2 linked regions of the Methylorubrum extorquens genome follow. The protein of the gene in region 2 interacts with the protein of the main gene of each other region in a pairwise test. Links are inferred from orthologs where the notes say so. Each region holds a gene or a part of one and is shown on either strand. Other genes may lie near its edges. The genes, in order: rsfS and J2W78_RS21045.

Evidence for each region.
Region 1: the proteins of J2W78_RS21045 (region 2) and rsfS interact in binary tests that used the Escherichia coli proteins (3 or more experiments, as listed by UniProt). The link is inferred for Methylorubrum extorquens from one-to-one orthologs.

What each region holds. Positions count from the first base shown.
Region 1 is NZ_JALJXF010000001.1:3,078,815-3,093,203, forward strand. Bases 5,362-8,296 are described here. They hold rsfS (ribosome silencing factor), read right to left. Parts: upstream 7,013-8,296; coding sequence 6,710-7,012; downstream 5,362-6,709. Other genes in these bases: J2W78_RS14620 (GbsR/MarR family transcriptional regulator), read left to right, coding at 5,362-5,874; J2W78_RS14625 (DUF4166 domain-containing protein), read left to right, coding at 5,928-6,638; J2W78_RS14635 (nicotinate-nucleotide adenylyltransferase), read right to left, coding at 7,286-7,843; J2W78_RS14640 (glutamate-5-semialdehyde dehydrogenase), read right to left, coding at 7,899-8,296. In the rest of the region: pgsA (CDP-diacylglycerol--glycerol-3-phosphate 3-phosphatidyltransferase), read left to right, coding at 1-120; moaD (molybdopterin converting factor subunit 1), read left to right, coding at 266-517; J2W78_RS14600 (metal ABC transporter substrate-binding protein), read right to left, coding at 522-1,451; J2W78_RS14605 (Spy/CpxP family protein refolding chaperone), read left to right, coding at 1,670-2,218; J2W78_RS14610 (ABC transporter ATP-binding protein), read left to right, coding at 2,311-4,101; J2W78_RS14615 (aldose epimerase family protein), read left to right, coding at 4,183-5,223; more of J2W78_RS14620, read left to right, coding at 5,314-5,361; more of J2W78_RS14640, read right to left, coding at 8,297-9,197; proB (glutamate 5-kinase), read right to left, coding at 9,337-10,470; J2W78_RS14650 (response regulator), read left to right, coding at 10,758-11,132; J2W78_RS14655 (YdcF family protein), read right to left, coding at 11,232-11,936; J2W78_RS14660 (cell division protein FtsX), read right to left, coding at 12,178-13,158; cell division ATP-binding protein FtsE, read right to left, coding at 13,155-13,856; J2W78_RS14670 (zinc-ribbon domain-containing protein), read left to right, coding at 14,026-14,389. UniProt on the Escherichia coli protein: Functions as a ribosomal silencing factor. Interacts with ribosomal protein uL14 (rplN), blocking formation of intersubunit bridge B8.
Region 2 is NZ_JALJXF010000001.1:4,498,252-4,512,704, reverse strand. The notes cover bases 6,059-9,057. They hold J2W78_RS21045 (ATP-binding protein), read right to left. Parts: upstream 8,109-9,057; coding sequence 7,008-8,108; downstream 6,059-7,007. Other genes in these bases: J2W78_RS21040 (DUF5691 domain-containing protein), read right to left, coding at 8,105-9,057; J2W78_RS21050 (DUF5682 family protein), read right to left, coding at 6,059-6,999. Also shown: mqo (malate dehydrogenase (quinone)), read right to left, coding at 1-1,314; J2W78_RS21065 (hypothetical protein), read right to left, coding at 1,550-2,227; J2W78_RS21060 (YcxB family protein), read right to left, coding at 2,224-3,315; J2W78_RS21055 (VWA domain-containing protein), read right to left, coding at 3,518-4,681; more of J2W78_RS21050, read right to left, coding at 4,678-6,058; more of J2W78_RS21040, read right to left, coding at 9,058-9,688; J2W78_RS21035 (SWIM zinc finger family protein), read right to left, coding at 9,688-11,061; zwf (glucose-6-phosphate dehydrogenase), read right to left, coding at 11,346-12,821; J2W78_RS21025 (uracil-DNA glycosylase family protein), read left to right, coding at 12,963-13,604; J2W78_RS21020 (alginate export family protein), read right to left, coding at 13,625-14,453.

The sequences.
Region 1 (14,389 bases), 1.4 Mb from region 2 along the record:
CTTCCCGGCAGTCTCACCGCCGGCATCGTTCTGCTCTGGCTCGCCGCCGCCCTCACGCTCTACACCGGCTGGGACTACATGAGGGCCGGGATCCGGCACGTGATCGACGATCCGCGCTGAAGCGCCCGTCATCGCGAGCGAATGCGAAGCGATCCAGATCGCGGCATGTCCGGAAAGAGCGGAGCCCTGGATTGCTTCGGCTCCGCCTCGCAATGACGGCACGCAGGCGCCTTTGCGCGTTCACATCAACGAGGACGATTCCAAGATGAAGCTCGTCTACTTCGCCTGGGTGCGCGAGCGCGTTGGCAAGCCCGAGGAGACGGTGAGCCCGCCCGACGGCGTCGCCACCGTCGCCGACCTGATCGGCTGGCTGAAGACACGGGGCGAGGAATACGCCTACGCCTTCGAGAACGAGGGCGTGGTGCGCGCCGCCATCGACCGGGTCCACGCCAAGCCCGGCAGCGCCATCGCCGGAGCGCAGGAGATTGCCTTCTTCCCACCGATGACGGGCGGTTAGGCCCTCAGCTCAGCGCGTCCCGGAACGCGTTGAGGTTGGCGCGCATCATCTCCAGATAGCCCGGCGCCGGCCCACCCGGCGCGCTCAGCGCGTCGGAGTAGATCCGCCCGCCGACCTTGGCACCGCTCTCGCGGGCGATCTGCTGCATCAGCCGCGGGTCGGCGATGCTTTCCACGAACACCGCCGGTACCTTGTCCCGGCGAATCTGGCGGATGATGCGGGCAACGTCCTTCGGACCGGCCTCGCTATCCGTGGAGATGCCCTGCGGCGCCAGGAAGCGCATGCCGTAGGCGGCGCTGAAATAGCCGAAGGAATCGTGCGTGGTGATGATGCGTCGCCGCTCCTCCGGGATCCCGGCGAGCGCCGAGCGGATCTCCCCGTCCAGCGCATCGAGCTTCTGCGTGTAGGCGGCGGCGTTCGCGGCGTAGAACGAGGCGTGGTCCGGGTCGGCGGCGCTGAGGCCGTCGCGGATGTTGGCGACGTAGAGCTTGGCATTCGCCACGTTCTGCCAGGCATGCGGATCGGGGTGGTCGCCGTGATCGTGTCCGTGATCCTCGGCGTGATCGTGGTCGTGGCTGCCCGCGACCGTCTTCACCCCCTTCGAAGCGATGGTGACCGGCGCCTTGGTGCCCGAGGCCTTGATCAGCCGTTCGATCCAGCCCTCGAAGCCGAGGCCGTTGACGACGACGAGATTCGCCTCGGCCAGCTTGCGGGCGTCGCCCGGCGTTGGGGAGTAGCCGTGAGCGTCGGCGTCGGGTCCGACGAGGCTCGTCACGGCGACCTGATCGCCGCCGACCTGCGAAACGAGGTCGGCCAGGATCGAGAAGGTCGCCACTGCCTTCAGCCGCGCCCCCTCCGCCGCGGCCATCGACGGCGCAAGGCCGAGCAGCACCAGAACAACGATGGCGACGCCGCGCCCCACGCCCAAACCCATACCGACACTCCTCCGCTTAGCCGCGGTGATAATGTAACATTATCACATTGCCAAGAGCCGGGTGGCGATTGTGCAGCGCAGAACGTGCCGGGCTGCCAACATGGAGAAGGTTTCATGGAGCAGACACAAACCGGAGACGAGCGGACACACGCGAGAGACGGAGCGGACCCATCCTCTCGGGGTCGGGGCAAGGGCCCCTGAACGGTGGAGGGTGTGTGATGACCAAGCCGAACCTGAGCAAGCGAAGCAGGGCCGGGCTCCTGCTGGCGGGGCTGGCGGTCCTCGGTGCGGCCGGCCTCGGGTCCGCGGCGGTGCATGCCGGCGACTGGGGCGGCCCCTTCGCGGACGGCCCCCACGGCCATCGGCACGGGCGCTGGTCGGCGCTCTCGGCCGAGGACCGAGCGGCCTTCGCCGATGCCCGCCTCGCCGGCCTGCATGCCGGACTGAAGCTGAACCCCGAGCAGGAGAAGCTATGGCCGCCGGTCGAGACGGCCCTGCGCGATCTCTCGAAGCAGCGCGCCGCCCAGCGTGAGGCGCGGCGGGAGCGCGGCCGGATGGTCGACGACGCCCCCGGCACGCTCCGCGCCATGGCCGACGCGGCCACCGCTCGTGGCGAAGCCCTGCGCAAGCTCGCCGATGCCAGCACGCCGCTCTTCGCCAGCCTGGACGAAGGCCAGAAGCGCCGCGCCATGGTGCTCGCCCGGCCGATGCGCCCCTTCGGCGGACCGCACAAGCACGGGCACCGGCACGGGGGCGAGCGCGACTGAAGGACAGCGGTCGCTTGATCCGCGAGCCGCGCGGCGGCAAACACCGCGGGCTCCGGTCGTTCCGGCCGGGGTCAGCACAGACACGGTACACGATGGCGCGCCGGCCGCTTCTGAGAGGCGACACCCTTCCCCTGCTCGGGCGGCTCTGGCGGGAATGGCTCTCACCCCACCGCGCGACGCTCGCGGTGGTCCTCGTGCTGATCACCGTCGTCGGCGCGGCGACGGGGCTCTACCCGGCCCTCATCAAGGCCGCCTTCGACGCGTTCGACCGCAAGGACATGAGCGCGCTGGCCTACGGCCCGCTCATCGTCATCGCCGTCACATCCGCCCGCGGCTTCGCCCTGTTCGGGCAGACGGTGCTGACCAACCGGGTCGTCACCCGCGTCGAGGCCGACATGCAGGCCGCGCTCTACGCCCACCTGATCGATGCCGACCTCGCCCAACTCGGCCGCGAGAGCCCGGCGGCCTTCACCCAGCGCTTTACCACCGACTTCGCCTTCATCAAGGAGGCGCTGACCCGCATCTCGACGGTGCTGCTGCGCGATGTGGCGATGCTGGCCGCGCTCGTGATCGCGCTGGTCTGGATGGACCCGCTGCTGACGCTCGCCGCCGCGGTCACGGCCCCCCTTGTCGCCGGCCCGGTCAACCGGATCGGCAAGCGGCTGCGCCAGGTCTCGACCACGACCCAGGAGCAGATGGGCGCGACCGCGAGCCTCATCACCGAGAGCCTCCAGGGCGCCCGCGTCGCCAAGACCTACGCGCTGGAAGGCTATCTCAAGGACCGCGCGGCCCAGGCGCTCGACGAGGTGCGCCGCCTCAAGATGAAGGCGGCCAACGCGCGCGGCCGGCTCGACCCGCTGATGGAGATCGGCGGCGGTCTCGCGGTGGCGGGCGTGCTCGTGCTGGTGGGCCAGCGGGTGATGTCGGGTGACCGCACCGTCGGCGACTTCACCGGCTATGTCGCCGCGCTCCTGCTCGCCGCGCAGCCGGCCCGGGCGCTCGGCACCCTCAACGCCATCCTTCAGGAGGCGGCGGCGGCGCTGACGCGCTACTTCGCCCTGATGGACGAGCAGCCGACGATCCGCGAATCCGCGTCGGCCCGTCCACTCACGGTGTCGCGGGGCGAGATCCGCTTCGAGGCCGTGCATTTTCGCTACCGGGCCGACGCGCCCGCCCTGGAGGGCATCGACCTCGTGGTGCCCGCGGGCTCGACCACGGCGCTGGTCGGTCGCTCCGGCTCGGGCAAATCCTCGCTGCTCAACCTCGTCCCCCGGCTTCAGGACGTGACGGCGGGCCGGGTTCTCATCGACGGCACCGACGTGCGCGACGTAACCATCGCCTCCCTGCGCGCGGCGATCGCGGTGGTGTCGCAGGAAGTCGTGCTGTTCGACGACACCGTCGCCGCCAATATCGGCTTCGGCCGGCCCGGCGCGACGCAGGACGAGATCGAGGCGGCGGCGCGGGCCGCGGCGGCGCACGGCTTCATCACGCGTCTGGGCGAGGGCTACGCGTTCCGGGTCGGGCCGGGCGGCGGCCGGCTCTCGGGGGGCGAGCGCCAGCGTATCTCGCTCGCCCGCGCCTTCCTCAAGAACGCGCCGATCCTGCTCCTCGACGAGGCGACCTCCGCCCTCGATTCCGAATCCGAGCATCTCGTGCAGGAGGCGCTGGAGCGGCTGATGCGCGGGCGCACGACGCTGGTCATCGCCCACCGCCTCTCGACCGTACGCGAGGCGGGCCGCATCGCGGTGCTGGAGGCGGGCCGGGTGATCGAACTCGGACGCCACGATGAGTTGGTGGCCGCAAGCGGGACCTATGCACGCCTCCACCGGCTGCAATTGTCGGACGATTCCGGCGTATCGAGAGCGCAGGCGGCCCCCGTCTGACAGCGGTGGCATGAATCGACCGGCCCCGTGCGACCCGCACGGCCTCTCGCGCGTAATTCCCGGTCACGGCGGGAGACAGGAATGCGGCCAGAGCCATTCGGAAAGACGCGGGCGGGTGAGCGCGTCACGCGGCACACCCTCGTGCGCGACGATCTGCGGGTTCAGGTGATCGATTACGGCGCGATTCTCACCGCCATCGAGGTGCCGGACCGGGAGGGCCGCCGCGCCAACGTCGTCCTCGCCCTCGACACGGTGGAGGGCTACGAGACCGTAAGCCCGCATTTCGGGGCGATTGCCGGGCGTTACGCCAACCGCATCGCCAGGGGGCGCTTCACCCTCGACGGCACCGCCTTCGAACTGCCGATCAACGAGCCGCCCAACTCCATGCATGGCGGTCCCAAGGGTTTCGCCAAGCGCCTGTGGAAGGTGGCGGAGGCGGACGAGACGCGGATCGTGCTGAGACGGCGCAGCCCCGATGGCGAGGAGGGCTTTCCGGGCAATCTCGACGTGGAGGTCGTCTACAGCCTGCCCGAGCCCGGAACGCTGCGCATCGATTACCGCGCCGAGACCGACCGGCCGACGGTGCTGAACCTGACCAACCACAGCTACTTCGATCTCGCCGGCGAGGGCACGGGCGACGTGATGGATCACGTCGTGAAGATCTTCGCCGACGCCTACGCGCCGACGGACACGACGCAGATCCCGACCGGAATCATCGCGCCGGTCACCGGAACGCCTTTCGATTTCCGCGAAGCCACCCCGCTCGGCGCGCGCATCCGGCAGGGCCACGAGCAGATCGTGATCGCGGGCGGCTACGACCATACCTTCGCTCTGCGAGGCCCCGCCGGCACGCTACGCCCGGCCGCCTCCTGCCTTTGCCCAGCCAGCGGGCGGCGCCTCGACGTCGCGACGACCCAGCCGGCGCTGCAGCTCTACAGCGGCAACAATCTCGACGGCTCGCTGGTCGGCCCGTCCGGCCGTACCTACCGCTCGGGCGACGGCGTCTGCTTCGAGACGCAGGGGTTTCCGGATGCGCCGAACCATCCGAACTTTCCGAGCACTGTCCTGAGGCCGGGAGAGGTCTTCACCTCGAGCACCACCTACCGGTTCTCGGCTGTGTGAGCGGGACGGGCGGCCGTATCGGTGCAAGGAAAGCGACGGACGTGAACCCGCGCGCTTGACATCCATCTCATTTGGTCTGAAATTTCTGTCATGACAGAAATTTCAGACCAGCCGCAAACCCTCGCGCCTGCGGTGGAGCGGTTCATCCTTCATTGGGGCGATCTCGGTGGGCAGTGGGGCGTGAACCGCTCCGTCGCTCAGATCCACGCCCTGCTCTACCTCTCCGACAAGCCGCTCGCGGCAGAGGACATCGCGGGGACGCTCGGCATCGCGCGCTCGAACGTCTCGAACTCGCTGAAGGAATTGGCGGCCTGGAACCTGATCCGGCGTGTGCCGGTGCTGGGCGAGCGGCGGGACTTCTTCGTCGCCGAGACGGATCTGTGGGAGATGGTCACCCGCATCGCCGCCGGCCGCAAGGAGCGGGAGATCGACCCGGCGCTCAAGGCCCTGCGGGAATGTGTGGCCGAGGCCGAGGGCGACCCTCGGGTCGGAGCCGTGGCCGGGCGGCGGCTCAAGGCCATGCTCGACTTCACCCAGACGCTCGACGGCTGGTACGCGCAGATGCTGAACGTGCCCCACAACACCCTGGCCAAGCTGATCCGGCTCGGCGGCCGCATCGTCCGCTACCTGCCCGTGAAGTCCGAGACCTGATCCCCCGCCGGCCGGGCGTCCGCCGTCCGGGAGAGTATTAGAGGAGGCCGTTGATGCGCGTCGCCGCCGAAGCTGCTGTCCCTATCGCAAGAGCCCCGACCGCGAGCCCGGTTCGCCCGGCGGAACTGTTCGACCTGCGCTTTCGCGCGCTGGTGCCGGAGGCGGATTGGGCGCGGCTGCCGCCAGCCGTGCGGCGGCGCTTCTCGAAGCGGCTCGGCGAGGGTGAGAGCGCGGTCTATGCCGGGCGTGTGGTCGAGACCCATCTGACCCGGCTCGGCTGGTTGCTCGCGCAGGCCCTGCGCCTCGTCGGCGCGCCGCTGCCGACGACCCGGATCGCCAACGTGCCGAGCGTTGTGGCCGTGACTCAGGACGGCGCCGGCAATGGCCAGATCTGGACGCGGCTCTACGCCCGCGGCTCCGGCTTCCCGCAGGCGATCCACTCGGCCAAGCGCTTCCGGGGGCCGACCGGGCTGGAGGAGCGGGTCGGCGCCGGGCTCGGCATGAGTCTGCGGGTTCTGGTCGAGGATCGGGCGCTGGTGTTTCGCAGCGAGCGCTACTTCATCGACTTGCCGGGCTTCCGGCTCATCCTGCCGCGATGGCTGACGCCGGGCACGCTGACGGTCAGCCACGGCGCCACCGGCGCCCGCGCCTTCCGCTTCATTCTGGAAATCCGCCACGCCTGGCTCGGCCGGCTGCTGCGCCAGGAGGCGGTGTTCTGCGACCAAGTCGAGGCCCGCGACGAGGTCACCGCCGCGCTGCCCTGATCGAGGGTTCAGAGCATCGTCCCGAGGGGTGGTCCCCGGCTTTCGGAAGAAGACGATGCTAAAAGAAAGGGCTAACCTGCGAGCAATGCGCCCGACGGCCGGTCGGCGCCCCAGATCTTCTCGAGGTTATAGAAGCCGCGGACTTCGGGGCGGAAGATGTGGACGAGGATGTCGCCCGCATCGATCAGCACCCAGTCGCAGGCCGGCATGCCCTCGACGCGGGCATTGCCGAATCCCTTGGCCTTCATCTCTTGGATGATCTTGTCGGCGATCGAGCCGACATGGCGCTGCGAGCGGCCGGACGCGATGATCATCGTATCGGCGAGCGAGGTCTTGCCCGCGAGGTCGATCTCGACGGTTTCCTCGGCCTTCATCTCATCGAGGCATCCGAGGGCCAGGGCCTTCAGCGCGTCGGAGGAGGCAGGCTCGGCATCGAAGCTGACACCGACGTGTGGAATGTGTGCGGACAGGGTCTCGGTTCCTGAAGATCAATTCGCGGCGATCCCGCCACGCGCTGAAATTGGCCGCTTTCGGCCCACTTTTCAAGCGCAAGAAGCGCCCTAAGGCTCGTGCGCCGCAATTGGATGGCCAAAACCCCGGCCGGCGCGGTCATGATCGTCCCGGAGCCGCGTTGGCAGAGGGCGCCGTCACCGTGTCCGCAAGGCGGTTGAGGATAACCCGGAACGCGGCCCGTGCAGGAAGGCCCAGGCTGGTGTGGGATGGACCGCAAGGGTGGGGGCGTTCGCCTCTGGAATTCGGGCCGATCCGAAGGTCTGTGCCGCCCGCGCCGAAGGCGCCTTCAGCGTGTAACCGGGACGGTCGATCACCGCGACGGGCATCAGCGACAAGATCTCGTCGAAACGGCGCCAGCGATGGAAGGTGCCGAGCGAATCCGCGCCCATGATCCACACGAAGTGGAGGGCCGGTCGGCGGCGGACCAGCCAGCGCAGCGTATCGGCGGTGTAGCGGCTGCCGATCTCCGCCTCGAAGCCGGTGACCGCGATGCGCGGATCGGTGGCGAGCGCCCGCGCTTGCGCCACTCGCTCGTCCAGCGGGGCGAGCACGCCATGGTCCTTCAGCGGGTTGCCGGGGGTGACGAGCCACCAGACCCGATCGAGCCGAAGGCGCCGCAGGGCGGTGCGGCTGACATGCAGGTGCCCCGCATGCGCCGGGTTGAACGAACCGCCGTAGAGGCCGATCCGCATGCCGGGCGCGGCCGGCGGTAGTCTGTGATCGCGCAGAGGAACCGCCGTCAGCGCGTCACGGCCGCGTCTGGCCGCTGCCGTGGACCCGGTACTTGAAGGTGGTGAGCTGCTCGACGCCGACCGGGCCGCGGGCATGCATCCGCCCGGTGGCGATGCCGATCTCGGCGCCGAAGCCGAACTCGCCGCCATCGGCGAACTGCGTCGAGGCGTTGTGGGTCACGATCGCCGAATCGACCTCGTTGAGGAAGCGGGTGGCGGCCTCGGTGTCGTCGGTGATGATCGCGTCGGTGTGGTGCGAGCCGTTGGCCTCGATATGAGCGATGGCCGAGTTGAGCCCATCCACCACCTTCGCGGAGATGATTGCGTCGAGATACTCGGTGCGCCAATCCGCGTCGGTCGCCGCACTCACCCGCGGGTCGGCGGCCTGCGTCGCCGCGTCGCCCCGCACGGCGCAGCCGGATTCGAGCAGCGCCTCGACCAGAGGCTTGAGGTGGGTCTTGGCGACCGCCGCATCGACAAGCAGCGTCTCGGCGGCGCCGCAGATCCCGGTGCGCCGCATCTTGCTGTTGAGGACGATGGTGCGGGCCATGCCAAGGTCGGCACCCTCGGCCACGTAGACGTGGCAGATGCCGTCGAGATGGGCGAAGACCGGCACCTTGGCCTCCGCCTGGACGCGCTCCACGAGGCTGCGCCCGCCGCGGGGCACGATCACGTCGACGCAGCCGCCGAGGCCGGTGAGCATCAGGCCGACCGCCGCCCGGTCGCGGGTCGGCACGAGCTGGATCGCATCCGCGGGCAGGCCGGCGCGGGCGAGGCCTTCGCTCATCGCCGCCGCGATGGCGGTCGCGGTGCGGTGCGAATCCGAGCCCGCGCGCAGGATGGCGGCATTGCCCGCCTTGAGGCAGAGCGCGCCGGCATCCGCGGTCACGTTGGGGCGGCTCTCGAAGATGACGCCGACGACGCCGAGGGGCACCGAGATGCGCTCGATCAGGAGGCCGTTCGGCCGTTCGAAGGCGGCGAGCTGGCGCCCGACCGGATCGGCGAGGCCCGCGACCTTCTCCACCGCCTCAGCGATCGCGGTGACGCGGCCCTCGTCCAGGGTCAGGCGGTCGATGATCGCGTTGGTGAGGCCCGCGGCCTGCGCGGCGGAGACGTCCCGCGCGTTCTCGCGCAGGATCGCCGGGGCGCTGGCGCGGATCTGATCGGCGATGGCACGCAGGCCCAGATCCTTGGTCTGCGCCGGCGCTAGCGCCATCGCCCGGCCGGCGGCGCGGGCGCGCTTTCCGATGCCGGCCATCATCGTATCGAGGTCGTCGGCGTCCGCGAGATCGGACTTAAGATTCAGGACAGGCACGTTCCCGCTTCCCGTCTGGCGCCGCCGGGGCGGCGCGCGTGAGTATTCAAGTGCATATGCACCCTCCCGCGCCCCTTTGCACATCGCCTTGGGGTTGAACAAGCGTCGATGTTAAGTTGCCTTGCCGGAGCGGGCCACGTCAGGCTCCGATCATTGCAAGATCGTCGCGGTGGATCATCTCCGTGCGCCCGGCCTGGACCGAGGCGGCGGCGATCTCGCGGCTTGAGCGGCCGATAATGGCGGCGGCGTCCGCGCTGTCGTAGGCGACGAGCCCCCGCCCGAGGATGCGCCCTTCGGGGTCGCGGATCAGCACGGCGTCACCCTTGGCGAAGCTCCCCTCGATGGCGGTGACGCCCACCGGCAGCAGGCTCGCCCCGCCCTGAAGCGCGCGGGCGGCGCCGGCATCGACCACGAGGATGCCGGAGGCGTCCAGCGAGCCCGCGATCCAGGTCTTGCGCGCGGCGGTGGGGGTCGAGCCCGACAGGAACCACGAGCAGCGTCCGCCCTCGCGGACCACGCGCAGCGGATTCTTTCCGCGCCCGTCGGCGATGACCATGTGGGTACCGCCGCTGGCGGCGATCTTGGCCGCCTCGACTTTTGTGCGCATGCCGCCGCGGGACAATTCGGAGGCGGGCCCCCCGGCCATCGCCTCGATCTCCGGGGTCACCCGCTCGATCACCGGAAGGTGCCGCGCCTGCGGATCGGTGTGGGGGGGCGCGGTGTAGAGGCCGTCGATGTCGGAGAACAGCACCAAAACGTCGGCGCCGATCATGGTGGCGACCCGCGCCGCCAGCCGGTCGTTGTCTCCGTAGCGGATCTCGGCGGTCGCCACCGTGTCGTTCTCGTTGACGACCGGGACCGCGCGCACTTCGAGGAGCTTCTGCACGGTCGCGCGGGCGTTGAGGTAGCGGCGGCGCTCCTCGGTGTCCTTCGGCGTCACCAGCACCTGCCCCGCGACGATGTCGTGGTGACCGAGCGCCTCGGTCCAGTAGCGGGCGAGTGCGATCTGGCCGACCGCGGCCGAAGCTTGGCTCTCCTCCAGGCGGAGCGCACCGGGCGGAAGGCCCAGCACCGTGCGCCCGAGGGCGATGGCGCCGGACGAGACGACCACGACATCGACGCCGCGACCATGCAGGTCGGCGATGTCCTCGGCGAGCGCGGCGAGCCACGCGTGCCGCAGGCGTCCCCGCGCGCGATCCACGAGGAGGGCCGAGCCCACCTTCACGACGACGCGGCGGAAATCTTCGAGAGCGGGAGGGCGGACCACGGTCATGCGACAGTCGATACGAAAAATTGGGCGTTACGGAGAATCTGGTGATCGCCGGTGCGAGGCCGGTTCCTGTGCCTCAAACGCCCGGCCCTGGCCAGATCCCTCCCATGCGCGAGACCTTCACGGCATTCCGCGCGGTACAGCCTGTGCGTGTTTTTGGTGCGGGGGGATAGTGCGCAAGGGAAAGTGACGCACTTCAGGTTGTGAAAACTGTATGATCCCATCTGGAGACCGTTTTCACGCCGTGCCAGCGTGCCTCTCGGCCGCATCGGAAAGCAGGGAGTGCCTCGTTGCCGGTCCGTGCCCTACTGGGCCGTCGCGTCCTGATCGTCGAGGACGATTATTTCTGGGCCGACGAATTGCGCCAGGGTTTGCAGAAAGCCGGGGCCGTCGTCCACGGCCCGGTCGCCAGCGTCGAGGCGGCCCTGCAGATCCTCGATTCCGAGGCCGCTCTGGACGGCGCGATTCTCGACCTCGATCTCAGGGGTGAGCGTGCCTACGTCGTCGCCGACCGGCTGATTGCCCGAGGTGCGTCCTTCGTGTTCGTGACGGGCTACGATGCCGGTGCCCTCCCGGACAGGTACGCGGCGATTCCAAGATTCGAGAAGCCGGTCGCGTTCGATACGGTGCTGAGGGCGCTGAGCGGGATGATGACCCCCGCCTGACCTCTCCACACCGCCTGTCTCCGGCCTGGCCGACGCCGGCGAACGAAGACGGGGCGGGTCTCGAAAGCTCCGACTCGGATCGGCTGGCCGCCGCGACTGTCAGTTCGCCTCGCGCAGCAGTCGCTCGGCCACGATCTTCACAGGCTGGCGGCGCCCGATCAGCACGGCGAAGCGTGACTGCTCCGGATCGGATTCGAAGCGGGTCCGCCCCCAGGCGACCAGGAACTTGAGATATTCCGCGCCGAGCAGGCGGGTGACCGCCGGATCCGCCCACCAGCGGCCGACATCGAGCCCATCGGAGACGACCGGATAGGGGATCAGCGTCTCGCCGTCCTTCAGGGCGTGCCGCAGCTCCACCAGGGTGCGCGGCATGTGATAGTTCGAGGTCACGACCACGACGATGCCGAAGCTGTGGCGACGCATCCAGCGCCGGGTCTCGATGGCGTTGCCGATGGTGTTGCGCGCCCGATAATCGAGATCGACGCAGCAGGTGATCCAGGGTTCCTGTGACGGGTTGAGGCGCACGATCTCCTCGCGGGTGGTGCGCTCGTTGACGCCGGAGATCAGCAGCCGCCGGCCATGGCCCTCCGCCAGGAGATCGATGGCATCGCCGACGCGCTGTGAGCCGCCGGTCATGGCGACGATGCCGTCGACGCCGTCCAGGCTCGGCCGGTCGGCCTGCTCGACCTCCGCGACGAAGGCAAGAAAGCCGCCCGCCAGCGCGAGCAGGCCGAGGAGGGAAAGGCCGACGAAGGCCCGAAATAGATGGATGCCGCGCCGCGGCCGCGCAGGGGCTTCGGTCATTCGAGATGCGCAGGGCTGCGACGATGCGCGGGCCGACGGGTCCGCCGCCCAGGACCATCCGAGCGCTTCGCACTGGGACTCGCAGGGCGAGTCGTTTGGGAGCCGGCCCCGGCCGGCCGCCTGTCGGCGGGGCACTCGCGGAAGCATGACGGACGAAAACAGGGGCTCATGAACGGTTCGGTGCCGGGACTCTCGGTTCCCAATGGTTGTCGAAACGTTAACGGGTTCGATCGACCTGACTCTATCGGAGGAACCGGCGCACGGTGAAGCGAGACACGGCCGCCGTGACGAGGGACGCGATCACGCCGATGAGCACGATGATCGCGTAACCTTGCCAGCCGATCTGGAACGTCCCGAACAGCGCCTCGATCTCCTCGCCCGCCGGACCGGACCGCCACATACGGGCGAACAGACCCGCGAGCGCACAGGTCAGAAGCGCAGCGCCGGCACCCAGTGCCCCTCCCCTCAAGCCGAGGCGGAAGAAGCGGCTCTGGAAGGCCTTGGCGATGTAGTCGTCGTCGGCGCCCACGAAGTGCAGCACCTCGACAACCTCGCGGTTGCCGGCCATGGCGCCGCGGGTGGCGAAGACCACGGCGAGCCCGGTGGCGAACAGGACCAGAAGGACGATGCCGATGCCGATGCCGGCGAAGGTGTTGGCCATGGTCGAGAGGCGCTGGAGCCAGAGCGCGTGGTCGTCAAGGCTCGCCACGCCCGGAAGCGCGTCGGTGAGGGCGGCGCGCAGGGCGGTGAGGTCGGGGCTCCGGTCGCTCGCGAGCGTCAGCGCGATCAGGCGTGGTACCGGCAGGTCCGACATGTCGAGACCGCTGCCGAGCCAGGGTTCGAGCAGGCGCTCGGATTCCGCCTTCGAGAAGATGCGCGCCCCGGCGATGCCCGGCGCGGCGCTTGCGAGGCTCTCGGCCCGCTTCACGTCCGCCTCGATGTCGCGCCCGGCTCCGGGCCGGATCTGCACCGTGACCTCCTGCGCGACGCTGCCCTGCCACTGGCTGGCGCTGGAGACGGCGATCTCCGCCGCACCGGCGCAGAGTGCCGCAAGGAAGGTGAGGATGGCGATGACCGCCGCAAGTGCCCGGCTCGCGGCGGAATCGGTCGGCACCAGGGGTGCGTTGCGGCGCAGGTTGGCCGGAAGCGGCGGCTCGGACGCGGGCGCCGCTACTTTCGCCGCGGCCGCACCGGTCCGGGCGGGGGAGCGTACCTCGGTCATGGGGCTTCCACCCGCAGCCGGCCGTCGGCGAGCACCATGCGGCGTGCCTCGACGAGATCCATCAAACCGTAATCGTGGGTGGCGATCACCACCGAGGTGCCGAGCCGGTTCAGTTCCATGAACAGCCGCAGCAGGCGCCGGGCGAGGCTCGGATCGACGTTGCCGGTGGGCTCGTCGGCCAGCAGCAGTTCCGGCCGCGCGATCAGGGCCCGCGCGATCGCCGCGCGCTGCTTCTCGCCGCCCGACAGCAGCGGCGGCAGGACGTGCATGCGCTCGCCCAGGCCCACCCATCGCAGCAATTCGACGACCTCCGCCCGGTAGCTCGCCTCCGCCCGCTCCTGCACGCGCAGGGGCAGGGCCACGTTCTCGTAGGTCGTCAGGTGATCGAGCAGGCGGAAATCCTGGAATACCACGCCCATGCGGCGGCGCAGGCCCGTGAGTGCGTCGTTGGAGATGCCGCTCACCTCCCGGCCGAACACCGAGACGATGCCGCGGGTCGGGCGCACCGAGAGCAGGATCAGGCGCAGCAGCGTCGTCTTGCCCGCCCCTGACGGGCCGGTGAGGAATTGAAAGGAATGCGGCGCGATCTCGAAGCTCACATCGGACAGCACCTCCGACCCGAGGCCGTAGCGCATGCCGACGCTCTCGAACCGGACGACGGGCTCCTCCGCGCCGGACAGGAGGCTGCCCGTTTTCATCCCAGCCGACAAGGCCCGCTCACTCCACGCTTCGCACGCGACACAGGCCCCCTGTGCCACACCCGGCTTCACCGCCGGTTAACCCTACTCGGGGACAACGTTTGTGTCCTTTTCGAGAGCGCGGCAACCCGCTGCCGGGACCTGACACCGACGCGGCTTAACCCATCCCATGCTGATCGTCTGCCCGGCCTGCGCCAGCGAGTATCGTATCGATGCCGACCGCGTCGGCACCAGCGGGCGCTCGGTGCGCTGCGCGGCCTGCCGCGAGACGTGGTTCATCTCGTCCGACGAGGTGGTGGCCGCGATGTTCGACGAGATGTCGGCGGCCGAGGAGCCCGGGACCAGCGCTCCGCCGGAGCCGGCGCCGAGGGCCGAGGCCCCGGCTGACGAACCGGTGCCACGCCCTCGGACGAGCCCCGCGAAGCCCGCCAAACGGGGCAAGCCAAAGCGCCCGGCCCGGCGGCTCTCCCCGGCGCTTGCTGCCGCTCTCGTCCTCGCCGCCTCCCTGCCGTTGGCGCTTCTCGGGCGCGCCA
Region 2 (14,453 bases):
CAAGACGCCGCCCTTCTCCGGGTCGCGCTTGATGATCTGCACGCGCTGCCCGGCCTGGACGAGGCGCCACTCGTCCTTCTTCGCGTCGGGGAAGTACTCGCGCAGGGCTTGGTAGCGGTCCTCGTCGGAGAGCATCACCTGGCCGGCGAGGTACTCGATCAGCGGGTACTGCTCGACGCCGACGCGAACCATCGGCCAGACGTTGCTGGTGGTGGTCGAGGTCAAGAGGTCGAAGTAGGAGCCCTCCTTCAGGAACTTGGTCGAGAAGGTCGCGAATGGTCCGAACAGGATCACGCGCTTGCCGTCGAGCATCCGCGTGTCGAGATGCGGCACCGACATCGGCGGCGAGCCGACCGAGGCCTTGCCGTAGGCCTTGGCGAGGTGGCGCAGAGCCACGTCCTGATTCTCGGTGACGAGGAACGAGCCGCCGACGGGGAAGCCGCCGTAATCGTCGGCTTCCGGGATGCCGGAGGCCTGCAGCAGGTGAAGGGCACCGCCGCCGGCGCCGATGAACACGAACCGGGCATCGACCGTGTGGCGGCTGCCGTCCTTCAGGTTCTTCGACGTGACGCGCCAGGTGCCGTCCCCGTTACGCTCGAAGCTCTCGACCTCGGTCGAGAGGCGCAGGTCGAACTTCGGCCCGCTCTTCAGCGAGGCGATGTACTGGCGGGTGACCTCGCCCCACTCGCAATCGGTGCCGAGCGGCGACCACGTGGCGGCGACCTTCTGCTTCGGGTCGCGCCCCTCCATCATCACGGGGACCCACTTCTTGAGCTGCTCGGGGTCGGTCGAGAACTCCATCCCGGCAAACAGCGGGCTCGCCTTCAGCGCCTCGTAGCGCTTGCGCAGGAAGGTGATGTTGTCGTCGCCCCAGACGAAGCTCATGTGGGGCGTGGAGTTGATGAAGGAGCGGGGGTTCTTCAGCACGCCCTTTTGGACCTGCCAAGCCATGAACTGGCGCGTGACCTGGAAGGCCTCGTTGATCTCGACGGCCTTGTTGATCTGGACGTTCCCCTTGGAATCCTCCGGCGTGTAGTTCAGCTCGGCCAGGGCCGAGTGGCCGGTGCCGGCATTGTTCCAGCCGTTGGAGCTTTCCAGCGCCACGCCGTCGAGCCGCTCGACCATCTCTAGCGACCAGTCGGGTTCGAGCTCCCGCAGCCAGACACCGAGCGTCGCGCTCATGATGCCGCCGCCGATCAGCAGGACATCGACCTTGCGGGGCTCGCCCGCGGCGAGCAGGGGCGAAGCCGGCAGGGCGGTGGCCGCAAGACCCGCCAGCGCGCCGCCGAGAACGTGACGCCGGTTCATCGGCATCAGACTATGTTGCAGATTGGCGGAACGAATGTGCAGTTTATCGTCAGAATTCATTTTATTTTTCGTGCCGCTCAAAAATTTATTGGCCCGACCGGTCCGCTACAACACGCTCGGGCGAGCGACAACCCGCCGATTACATGGCTGCCATGCCCTGAAACCTTGAACACGCGCAGCCGATTGTCAGGCCAACCCCAGGTCGCCGATCCGTCCGCGTGACCGGCCCATGGACAAGCCTTCAGCGCGCCGCCGAGCGCTCCACCCGGCGGACGCTCCCCAGCACGGCGCGGGCGGCCTCATAGCGCACCGCGCCGGTCTCGCAGGTCTTGCAGATCGCTCCGAGATAACGGCCGTCGATCACGGTCTCGGCGAACAGCCCTGACTTGAACCGCGGCGCCGCCTCGGTCTCGACGGCGATCCAATCGCGCGGCCCGAATCGCTCGGGCCCGAGCGGGCGGCGGATCGAGGCGCCCAGGCTCGTGCTCTTCAGGACCGCGCGCAGGCGGACGTAGCGGGAGAGCGGCGACGTGTAGAGCCCGGCAAGACGGGCCGCGTCGTCCGCCCCCTCGACCGGCGCGGTTCGCAGGCGCAGGGTGCAGGCCTCCTTGGTGCGGGCGCAGGCGGGTGTCTCGCACACGATCCGCACCACGCGCCGGCCGGAGGCGTCGCCGGGATCTTCGTCGGCCTCCTCCAGCACCCAGCCCGGCGGCAGGTCGAGCGTGAAACCTTGATCGAGGCGCAGCGTCGTCGGGCCCGGCAGGGAATCGGCCCCGTCCGTGCTCGCATCGGGTGCCGGCTCCTCGGTGGAGTCCGGCGCCTCCTCGGCCAGGGCCGGGGTGATCGCGAGCAGGTATGGCAGCAGGCAGGCGGCGAGAAGGGCCGTGTGCAGTCGGGGACGGGCGGACGCGTCGGTCATCGGGCGCGGATCTCCTTCGGAACGTGGCGTTCGGCCAGCGCCTCGAAGCGGGCGCGCGCCTCAGGCTCGAAGATCCGCAGCGGCACGGGCAGCATCTCGTCCCAGCGCATCGGCAGGATCATCAGGTCGCCGACCCGCTCGCGTCGGCGAAACAGCGGCCAGCCGAGATGGGCGTGGGCGCCGTCCTTCGCGGTGGTGATGCCGGCCTCGTCGATCACGATCTCGGCCTCGGCGGGGGACTCCTCGGCGTCGAGCTGTGCGGCGAGATCCCGCGCGAGCCAGCGGCGCGCGAAAGGATGGGCCGCGAGGAACAGGGCAATCACCCCCGCGACGGCGGCGGCGGGCTTCCAGAACGCGTTCGCGACCATTTCGACGAAGAGCGGTAGCGCGTCGGAGAACGGCACCCGGTAGGGATCGACCGCCCAGAGCATCGTCAGCAGGACGGGGTAGAGCAGGGTCAGGCCCACGAGCCACGCGGCGGCGCCGGTGAGCCGGGCGCGGCGGGCTAAAGGATTCTCCAGCGCGCGCAGGATGATCGGCACCCGCTCCCCCGGCGTCAGACGCATCGTGGCGCGCACGGCCTCGGGCCTGGTGGCCGGTTCGGCCGGCGGCGCCGTCGGGGCGGTCCGGCCGGCGCAGGCCTGCATCCAGCGCCGGATGCCGGCGATGGTCTCCGTGCTCAGCGACGCCTTGGGCAGCACGACCGGAACGTCGCCGATCTCCGTCAGCAGGAAGAGATGGTGCCGGTCCTCCGCGAGGTCGCGGATGCGCGGCCAGGGCACGAAGCTCACGAGATCCGGCGCGGTCTGGGTCAGCCCGGCGCCGTCGAGCCGGTAGCGCACCGGCACGGGACTCGGATCGCGGTCTTCACCGCCCGGCGGCCCCATCAGGGCCCGCACCTTGCGGCGGGCGAACCAGGGGTGGAGCGCGTAATGGGCGAGCAGGGCGAGCGCGATCAGGACGAGTGTGGCGGCGAGCGGCAGCGGATCGAAGCTCGGCAGGTCGCGCCAGAGCGCCGAAAGGCTGCGTCGCCCGCCCGACGTCGCCCAGGCCGAGACCGCGCCGAGCAGGGTCAGGAACCACAGCACCGGCAGGCCGAGCGTGAGGATGCGCCGCCGCTGCGCCGCGAGCGGCGCCCTCTGGGCGTAGAGGCTCCCGGTGACCCGATGCTCGAAGGTGAGGGGAGCCTCGAAGGTGAGCGGCGCCTCCGGAACGGGCGGGCGGCCGGAGAGGGAGGGGACGACGGGCAGGAGGAGGCTCCCGGATCAGGGTTTCGGGGACGGCGGCGGCTCAGCCGTCTTGGGCGGCCGGGACCGCGGCAATGCCGGCGCCCGCGGCCCAGGCGTTGAGATCCTGCTTGCGGATCGCTGCCGCCATCATGTCGGGGAAGAGGTCGGGCGTGCAGGCGAAGGCGGGCACGCCGAGTGCGGCGAGCCGCGCGGCCAGCCCGCGGTCGTAGGCCGGCGCGCCCTCGTCGGAGAGGGCGAGCAGCGCCACCACCTGCACGCCGGCCCCGACGAGGCGCTGCGCCTGGGCGAGCAAGCCGGCCTCGACCCCGCCCTCGTAGAGATCGGAGATCAGGACCAGCACCGTGTCCTCGGGCCGGGTGATGCGGGAGGCGCAGTAGCCGACCGCCCGGTTGATGTCGGTGCCGCCACCGAGCTGGACCGAGAACAGCACCTCGACCGGATCGTCCATGGCGTCGGAGAGATCGACCACCTCGGTGTCGAACACCACGAGCCGGGTCGAGACCGCGGGCAGCGAGGCCATCACCGCCCCGAAGATGCTGGAATAGACCACGGAATTGGCCATCGAACCGGATTGATCGATGCACAGGATCACGTCTTTGAGCGATCCGCGGCTTTTGCGCCCGTGGCCGAGGCGGGTCTCGGGGATGATGGTGCGGTACTCCGCCTGATAGTGGCGCAGGTTCGCCCGGATGGTGCGGTTCCAGTCGATCTCGGCGTGGCGCGGGCGGCGGTTGAGGCTGGCGCGGTCGATCGCCCCGCTCACGGCTTGGCGCAGGGGCTCCTCCAGCCGCTTCATCAGTGCGTCCACGACCTTGCGCACCACGAGGCGGGCCGTCTCCTTGGTGCGCCCGCCGAGCAGGCCGCGCATCGAGATCAGGGTCGAGACGAGGGAGACGTCGGGCTGGACCGCCTCCAGCATCTCCGGCTCGGTCAGCATCCGCTTGAGATCGAGCCGCTCGAAGGCGTCGCGCTGCATCACCTGCACCACGGAGGCCGGGAAGTAGTCGCGGATGTCGCCGAGCCAGCGCGGCACGGAAGGGGCGGAGGCGCCCAGCCCCCCCTTGCGGTCGGAATCGTAGAGGGCGCCCATCGCCCGGTCGAGGCGCCCGTCGCGCTCGCTCAAGGTGCAGCCTGTGCCCTCGGCCGCCCCGCCGCCGAGCACGAGGCGCCAGCGGCGCAGGCGTTCCGCGTCGCGCGCGCTCATGCGGCGTCTCCCGTGGCTTCGTCGGCGGTTCGGGCGGGTTCGGGGCCGAGCAGCAGGCGCAGGATCGGCAGCACCTTCGCCGCACGCGCCGCGTCGAAGCCCTGAGCGCCCTCCGCCTCACCGGGGGCCGTGCCGCCCGGCCGGGCCAGCGCCTCGCCCACCGCCCGGCGCTCGGCCGGCGCCAGCGTCGCGAAGGTGCGGCGCACCAGCGGCAGCAGCTCGATGAACAGGGCATCGTCGAGGCCGCAGAGCCAGTCATCGACCACCGCGAGCAGTTCGCGCCCGTGGATCAGCACGGTGCCGCTGTCCTCCAGAAACCCCTCGATCCAGGCGGCGGCCGGGACGGCGCCCGAGGCCCGCGACAGGGCAAGCCGCAGGCGCTCGCCGGCCTCCGCCGCCGCGATGGCGCGGTCATCGAACAGCAGGCGAACGGCGCGGCCGACGACGCGACCGTGGACGTGCTCCTGATCGGCCAGCGCCCGCAGCGCCTCTCCCCACACCGCCTTCAGCTCCGGCTCCTCGATCAGCGCGACCGCGCCGGAGACGGCGACGATGCGCGTCTTCGCGGCGCTCGCGGCATCGTCGTCGAGGCTCTGGCAGGCGGCGACCAGCCCGGCGGCGGCCCTCGGCACGAGGCCTCGCACCACGGCCAGCACCGGTTCGGTGTCGGAGGAGCGCACCGAGCCGTAGCGGGCGAGTTCGGCGAGCGGGGGCAGCGCGTCCATCAGGTCGAACACGTCGGCCGAGACCGCGGCGCGGTCGTTGAGCGCACGGATCACCTCCGCCGTGGCATCGGCGAGGTCGGCGTCGAGCAGGGTGCCGATCAGGCCGGAGAGGTCGGCGACGCGGGTCGCCTCGTGGGCGCGGACCCGCACCCGGCTGGCGGCCGCCTCGGCGATCGTGCCGCCCTCGGCGGAGGCCGCCACCAGCTCCACCACCCATTCCGGCTCCCAGGCGAGGAACCAGCCCTCCTTGAACGTGCCGCGCCCGCGCGCCTCGCGCCGCTCACCCCACGGGATGCCGATCAACTTCAGCCGGTTGAGGAAATGGCTGCGCGCGAGATCGGTCTCCTTGCGCAGGTCGAGGGTGATCTCGCCGGCCGAAGCGCCGGGCTTGAGGCGCAGGCGCTTGCACTGGGCCGCGAAATCCGTCTCGACCGGCGTGCCGGGGCTGTCCGGCGGGGTGGCGCCGAGGCGTTCGCCGATGACGAGTTTGCGCCGGATCAGCCCCATCGGCGCCGGGTCGGCAAAGCAGAGCGTGGCCTGCGCCGCCTCGTCGAGGTCGTCGAGGGAGGGCCGCGACCGGCCGCGGAAGCCCGCCAGCGCCTCGGCGAGCCGGGCCGCCTCGATCACCGAGGCCGGCGAGGCGTCGAGATCGTTCTCGCGCAGCAGCGCGGCGGCCCGCGCGAGCCAGCGGGCGGCGACGCGGCCCTCGTGGTGCCACAGGGTGTCGTACCATTCCGGCGAGAGCACCCCGGCGCGGTAGCCGGAGGCGAAGGCCAGCCGCTCGTAGGACCAGGGCGCCCAGGCGGCGGCGACCTTGGTCTTGGGCAGGTTCTTCAGGGTTGTCGTGTCGGCGGTGGCCTGGCCCTTGGCGTCGTGGCGGGCGAGCGCCGGCACGTGCCACGCGCCGCAGACCACGGCGATGCGCGCGAACCCCTCCTTGGCCGCCTTACGAATCGCCGCGCGCATATGCGCCTCGCGCGTCTCCTCGCGAAACGCGTCGTCGGGGTCGGGCTCGGCGCCCTCGCGCAGCGCCCCCATCGCCTCGCCGATTGCGGCGAACACGTCGCCATCGGCGCCCGCGCGGCTCTCGACCAGCGCGTCCCACCAGCGCTCGCCGTCCGGGTAACCGGCGAGGGCAGCGAGTTCGCCGAGGGGATCACGCCGGATCGCGGCTTTTGCCGGATCGGGCGCGGATGGGGTTTCGGCCGCCTCTGCCACCGGCTCCCCGTCGATCGGCGCGGCCTCAGGCGGGGCTTCCGGCGCGCCGAAGCCGTCGGCGAGTTGGATCGCGTGCGGCAGGTCGATGAAGCGCAGGGTTGCCCCGGCCGCGATTCCATGGCGCATCGCCACCCATTCCGGCGAGAAGGCCGCGAAGGGGAAGAAGGCGCAATCGCGCGGCCGGTCGGGCCGGTAGACGAGGAGCGCGACGGGCGGCGCCATCGCCTCGTGGAGGCTGAGCGGGATCAGTGCATCGGCGTCCGGCGGGCCCTCGATCAGCAGGCAGTCGGGCGCAAAGCCGTCGAGCGCGGCCTTGAGCGAGCGGGCCGAGCCGGGGCCGTGGTGGCGGATGCCGAAAAGGCGGATGTCGGGCATCGCTGGGGTCACGCGCTCGCGCGGGCGGCCTTGTAGAAGTCCTTCCAGTCGGCGCGCTCCTTGACCACCGTCTCGAGGTACTCGCGCCAGACGATGGCGTCCTGCACCGGGTCCTTCACCACGGCCCCACTGATCCCCGAGACGAGGTCGTGCGCCGAGAGGCGGCCGTCGCCGAAATGCGCGGCAAGCGCCAGCCCGCTGCCGACGACGCTGATGGCTTCGGCCGTCGAGAGCGTGCCGGAGGGCTGCTTCACCTTGCTCTTGCCATCCGCCGTCACCCCCTCGCGCAGCTCGCGGAAGATCGTGACGACGCGGCGGATCTGCTCGGCGCCCGGCGGCTCGGCCGGGATCTCGAAGGCGCGGCCGAGCGCGGCGACGCGGGTCTCGACGATGGCGATCTCCGCCTCGATCGTGGCCGGCGGCGGCAGCACCACGGTGTTGAAGCGGCGCTTGAGCGCGCTCGACAATTCGTTGACGCCGCGATCCCGGTTGTTGGCCGTGGCGATGAGGTTGAAGCCTTTCTGCGCCGCCACCTCCTCGTTCAGCTCGGGGATCGGCAGGGTCTTTTCCGAGAGGACGGTGATGAAGCTGTCCTGCGTCTCGGAAGGAATGCGAGTCAGCTCCTCGACGCGGGCGATGCGGCCCTCGTTCATCGCCCGCATGATCGGCGAGGCCACCACCGCCTCGCGGCTCGGGCCCTTGGCCAGCAGCAGCGCGTAGTTCCAGCCGTAGCGGATCGCCTCCTCGCTGGTGCCGGCGGTGCCCTGCACGATCAGGCGCGAGGTGCCGCAGATCGCCGCCGCCAGATGCTCGCTGACCCAGCTCTTGGCGGTGCCCGGCACGCCGAGCAGCAGCAGTGCCCGGTCGGTGGCGAGCGTCGACACCGCGACCTCCATCAGGCGCCGGTCGCCGATATACTTTGGCGTGACCTCGAAGCCGGAGGCGAGCCGGCCGCCGAGCAGGTAGGTGACGACGGCCTGCGGCGACATCTGCCAGTTCGGCGGGCGCGGCCGGTCGTCGGAGTCGCGTAGCGCCGCGATCTCCTCGGCGAAGGCATCCTCGGCGGCCTGGCGCAGCTGCGCGGTCTTGACGGCGTGGGTCGATGTCATCCTTGAGCCGTTCCCCCTGTGGTGGTCTCCGGTCGGAAGTCGCGCCGGATCGCGGCGCGCAATTCCAGCACGCTCGTCAATCCCGTGAGCTGCGTGTGCAGGCGATCGCCCTCCCCCTCCGGCAGGCGCGCCAGGATGGCGGCGGCGGAGGCCGCAGCGTCGTCGCTCGGCCAGAGCCGGTCGCCGAGGCGGGCGATCACCCACGGCTTGGCCAGATCGCGCCGCAGGGCGTCCGACCCGCGGGTGACGAGGGCGAGCCAGTCGAGCAGGGCGGCGCTGAAGGCTTCCGAGAAATGCTCTGGCCCCGAGCCCAGCACGGCCAGCACCACCTCGATCTTGCGGGCGCGGATCAGCGCCGCGACGCGGGCCTCCCACGCGGCGTCGGGCAGGAGGTCGAGCGCCTCCGCCCACATCCCAAGCACCTCGTTGGTGCGGCGGACGCCGGTAACCTTGCCCTCGTAGGCGTCCGCCGTGATGTCGGCCATCGCCTCCGCCCAGGCCGGGTCGAGGGTGCGCTTGGCCGCCGAGAACAGCCCGTGGAAGACCGGGTCGGCCCACTCGCTGCGCAAAGCGAGTTCGATCCAGAGCCGCGGCGGATGCTCGGCGAAGGCGTGGAGTGGGCTGCGCGCCAGGATCGCCCGCAGCAGGCCGGCGCGGGTACCGCCGCCGCGCCGCTCCCAGGCGTTCGCCTCGACGCCGTCGCGGGCGAGGTCCGGGCTCTCCTCCGGCAAGGTGACGACGAGGCTGTGCGTGGTGCCGCCCAGCAGCCTGCGCTTGCTCTCGACGTTCAACGCGGCGCGGGCGCGTGCCGCCATGCGCTGCGCGTAGCGCGAGTCGGGAAGCCCCGGCAGCAGGTGCTGTGCGGCCAGCCGCACGCCGTTAGCCCGGTCGTCGAGGCAGGCCTCGAGGAAGGGCTCGTCGGCCGCCGACAGGCCGGTCGCCAGGGCGTGGACCAGGGCCTCGCGCGCCTCGGCTTTCTCCTTGCGGAAGACCGGTTCCAGGGTGGTGCGCGCGCCTTCCGGATCGCGGGCGCGGAAGGCGGTGAAGGCGGCGCGGCGCTCGGCCACCGTGCCCTCGGTCCAGTCCGAAGCGGGCGCCGCGTCCGCATCTTGGGCCGGGGTCTCGCCGCAGGCGCGGGCGAGCCAGTCGAGTTCGGCACCGATGACGGCAGAGGCACTCGCCGGCAGGCTGTCGCGCTGCTGCATCAGCACTTGGAACAGCCAGACGGGCGGGCGTGCGCCCGTCGCGGCGGCAAGCGCGAACCATTCCTCGACGCGGGTGCGCGCGCGGGTGCCCTCGGTGAGGAGGCCGTAGAGCCGCGTCGCGGCCGCGGGCGGGCATTCGGGTCCGAAGGCGTCGCGCGGCTCGATCGGCGCCAGCGCCTCCGGCCCGATTTCCGTTCCGGCCAGATGGTGGACGCCCTCCGCCGCGAGCCGCGCCAGCAGGGCGGCACCGGGATCGCTCTCCGCGACGAGTGCGGCCAGCGGACCGGGAGCGACCGGCGGGGCGCGCTCGGCCCCGAGGAGCGCGGCGGCGAGCGTCGGCTCCCAGCCATCGGGTGTGTGCTCGGCCGTCTCCATCAGGCGACCTGCAGCAGGACCGGCTGCGCACCCTGCGCCGGCATCGCATAGAGGCGGCCTTGCGCGACGAGGGCGAGCGGATGGAGGCCGGTGCCGTCGTAGAGGCCGAACAGATCGACCGGCCGGCCCGCCGCCACCGCGAGCAGGCTCGGCAGGCGCGGATCGGCCGCGAGCGCGAGGCTGCCGGTCTCGTCGCCTGCCGCGAAGGCAACCTTGCCCCCGGTCGCGGCGGCGAGACGGCCGAGCCGCACATTCGCGAGCCGCACCGGCCAGCGCTCACACCAGGGCGCGCGGGCCAGCACCTCGGTAAAGGTGTCCCGCGCCGCCGCGACGCTGGCCGCGCCGGGCAGCACCGCTTGCGCCGCCCGGCCGGAGCGGCCCTCGCGGAAGACGGCGCGCAGGGGCGGGTCGCCGGGCTGGAAGGCGAGGCTCCCGCAAAAATCCTGGCCGGCGGCGGGGGCCGGCGGCAGGGGCGAACCGGCCGTGCCGTAATCGATCACCTGAGCCAGGGCGCCGCTGGTACGGCCGACGAGCCAGACCGAGCGGGCGGTGAGGCGATCCTCCTCCTCGACCGCGTGGGCCAGCACCGCCCAGGTGTCGGTCTGGTCCGGCTGGGCCGCCATCTCCTCGGCGGTGACGGGGTAGCCGAGCGCGGCGCGCACGCCCGCCGCCTGCTCGGGCGCGAGCGCGTCGAGGCGGCGCGCGGCCCGGAGCAACAGGGCGAGCCGGCCGAGGCCGAGCCCGAGCGCGGCTTCCGGCCGGGGGGCGCCCGCTTGTGGTGCCGCCGCGATCAGCCCCGGCAGGGCCCGCACCCGGCGGGCGAGGCCGGGGGCCTGCCCGTCCACGAGGCGGCCGGCCATGCGGTCCCAGAAGGCGTAGGGTTCGCCCCGCGCGGCGCCGAGCCCGCGCCGCATCAGGTCGCGCAGCCAGAGATCGAGTTCGTCGAGCGAGGCCGCGACCCGGTCCTCGCGGGCCTGCCGGCGCTTGGCCTGCGCCCGCTCGTCGACCGGCTTGGCGGGTTCCTTCGCCCGGGTCTCGGCCGCGGCGGCGCGGCTGTCGCGCCCCTTCATCCAGGCGGCGGCCCAATCCGGCGGCTCACCTTCCGTGATCGGAGCGCTCGCATCGACCAGCATCAGGCCGAGGGCATGCTTGCAGGGGAACTTCCGGCTCGGGCAGGTGCATTTCGAGGCGGGGCCGGCGAGATCCGCCACCGTGCGGTAGGGGGCGGCCCCGCTGCCCTTGATCTCGCCCCAGATCACCGTGCCCGCCCGGCCGAGACCGGCCCATTTCTGCGGTTTTCCCTGATCCTGCCCGGCCTTGCGGCTCGACGCGTCGGGGGCGAGATCGAGGATCTGGGCAGTCGTCAGGCTCATGCGGCGGGCGGTGTGATATCCGTCAATCGAATCGGCTGATAAGGCTCAGTCTAGACAGATCGGATCGACGGGCAAGTTTGGCGCGGAATTTTCTCCTGTTCGGCTAAGCCGGCAACCGTCTCGCCGACGAATTATCTGAGACTGAGTTGAGAATTATTCCAGCATATCCGCGGACAGGTCGCCGATAGCTGCATCGAAGCCGCGGCCGGCGCGGCTTCGCTTTCAGCCGCGATCGCGATTGCCTCGCTTAGCCTTCAAGGACTCGCGCTTTTTCCGTCGGGCGCTCAGCCCTGCTCGTCGGTGTTGCGCCATTCCCGCTCGAAGGGCAGGCGCCAGGCCTGCGGTGCCACGAGCTGGTGGATCGATTTCGGGCCCCAGGAGCCCGGCGCGTAGAGCCGCACCGGTGGGGGCGCCTCGAGCAGCGGCGTCGAGACCTCCCACAGCCGCTCGATGCCCTCCGCCGTGGTGAACAGGGTGTGGTCGCCGCGCATGGCGTCGAGGATCAGCCGCTCGTAGGCCTCCAGCACCTCGCCCATCAGGCCGGTGTCCTTCATGTTGAACTGGAGCGAGAGCTTGTCGAGCCGCATCCCCGGCCCCGGCCGCTTGCCGTAGAACGACAGCGACATCTTCGAGGCGTCGGCGAGATCGAAGGTGAGATGGTCGGGCCCCTGCGCGCCGACGCCCGAATTGACCGGGAACATGCTCTTGGGCGGTTCGCGGAAGGCGATCGAGATGATGCGCTGGCCCTCCGCCATCCGCTTGCCGGTGCGCAGGAAGAACGGCACCCCCGCCCAGCGCCAGTTGTCGATGCGGCACTTGAGGGCGATGAAGGTCTCGGTATCCGATTGCGGATCGACGCCGGGCTCGTCGCGGTAGCCGGCATATTGCCCGCGCACCACCTCCCGCGGGTCGAGCGGGAGCATGGAGCGGAACACCTTGTTCTTCTCTTCCGAGATCGGACCCGGTTCGAGCGAGGTCGGCGGCTCCATCGCCATGAAGCCGAGAATCTGGAACAGGTGGGTCACCACCATGTCGCGGTAGGCGCCGGTCGCCTCGTAGAAGGCGGCGCGGGTGCCGAGGCCGAGGGTCTCCGGCACGTCGATCTGCACGTGGTCGATGAAGGTGCGGTTCCAGATCGGCTCGAACAGGCCGTTGGCGAAGCGGAAGGCCAGGATGTTCTGCGCCGGCTCCTTGCCGAGGAAGTGGTCGATGCGGAAGATCTGCTCCTCGGAAAACACCTCGTGCAGCCGGTCGTTGAGCGCCACCGCGCTCTCCAGATCGGTGCCGAACGGCTTCTCCATGACGATGCGCGAGCCCGCCGCCAGATCCGCCTCGGCAAGCAGGCGCACGACGGTGAGCGCGGCGGCGGGCGGCACGCTGAGATAGTGCAGGCGCCGGCTCTCCTGGCCGAAGCTCGCCTCGGCGCGGGCGACCGCCGCGGCGAGCGCCTCGGCACCGGCCGAGAGCGACACGTAATCGAGCCGTCCGGCGAAGGCGGCCCATTCCCCGTCCCCGGCCTGCCGGGTGAAGAACTGGTCGATCGCCTTGTGCGCGCGCTCTCGGAACGCCTCGACGCCGATGTCGTCCAGCGACACGCCGACGATGCGCAGGTCGGGCAGGAAGCCGGCGCTGAACAGGTGGAACAGGCCGGGCAGGAGTTTCCGCTGCGCGAGGTCGCCGGTGGCGCCGACGAGGACGACGACCTGCGGCGTTTTCGGGCCGACGCCCGCTCCCAGCCGTGACGCGCGCGATCCTGCCAAGCCGGCCTCCCTCGGCGCGCCGGAGATGCGCGCACAAGGTGAGGTAGGGCCCCTGCGATTCGTGCCAAGCTTGCGCGGGCGCGACGGGCCGGGCGCGGTGCCGCATCGCGCCGCCGGATGATCCATCCCATCTGCGAGGCGATGTCTGCCCACCCTGATGCCTTCGAGACCACCGCCGCCCGCCTGCGTGCCTGCCGGATCTGCCGCGACGCGCCCCGCCACGGCGCGCCCCTGCCGCACGAGCCACGGCCCGTGGTCCAGGGCTCGGCCACCGCGCGGCTGCTGATCGCGAGTCAGGCGCCGGGCAACCGGGCGCATCGCAGCGGCATTCCGTTCAGCGACCCGTCGGGCCGGCGCCTGCGGGCGTGGCTCGGGCTCGACGAGGCGGCGTTCTACGATTCCAGGCGGGTGGCGATCCTGCCGATGGGTGCCTGCTTCCCCGGCCTCGACGCCAAGGGCGGCGACCGGCCGCCGCGGCGGGAATGCGCGCCGGCCTGGCGGGCCGACCTCCTCGCCGGGCTGCCGCAGCTCGATCTGATCCTGGTGATCGGCCAGTATGCGCAAGCCTGGCATCTCGGACCGCGGACGGGCGGCCTCACCGAGACGGTCGCGGGCTGGCGCGAGATCCTGGCGGCCTCGGCGCGACCGCGGGTGCTGCCCCTGCCCCACCCCTCCTGGCGCAACAACGGCTGGCTCCGCACCAACCCGTGGTTCGAGGCGGAGCTCCTGCCGGTGCTGCGCGCCGAGGTGGCGGCGGCGATGGCGGGGGAAGGCGGCGGGTAAGCCGCCGCCCCGCGCTCCGCTCAGAAGAAGAACGTCGTCGTCATGTAGCCGTAGATCGTGTCGCCGGTGTTCGGCGCATTGGGCGCATTGCGCAGGACGTCGCCCTTGAGGAGGTAGGCGACGCCGCTGTCGAGCACGATCGAGCGCGGCACCAGCCAGTAGCGCACCCGCCCCTCGATCTGGTGGCCGGCGAAGGTGCCGGAGCGGCCCGTCCGGTCGCGCACGCCGGTGGCGGCGAAGCTGTCGGTCGGGTTTTCGAGCCAGAGGGTGCGGTAGTCGATGAAGGCGTCCCAGTCGGGGTCCGGTGCGATCTCGAACCGGACGCCGGGCGAGATCAGGTTCGCCCGCTGCACGGCGCCGTACAGGCTCGTCGGGCCGTAATCGAAGCGCCGCGCGCCGTAGAGCGTGTCGAAGCGGGTGTAGCTGTTCGGGTTGGCGCTGTCGCCGCTGGCATGGTCGTAGTGGAGCGAGATCCGGGGCGTCCACGCGGTGTCGAAGGTGTAGCCGGCTTCGGCGTGCACGAAGTAGGCCGAGACGGGTACGTCGGTCACGTCGGTGACGGCGGCGGTGTTGCGCGCGACGCCGACCTGACCGATCACTTCGAGTTCGTGATCGAACTGCCCGGCCTTAGGCACGCGGTAGAGCCGGAAGCCCGGCGTGAACAGGCGCCGGTCCCGGGTCTGGATGCCTTCGAGCTGCGAGCCGGAATCCCGTTCGAGCAGCCCGAAGCCGTAGGCCTCCATGATGCCGCCGAACACGCCCGCCTTGGTGAAGATGCCGCCGAAGAGCTGGGTGTCGAAGCCCTCGTGATCCCACACGATGCTGTTGCTGAGGATGCCCGCGCGATCA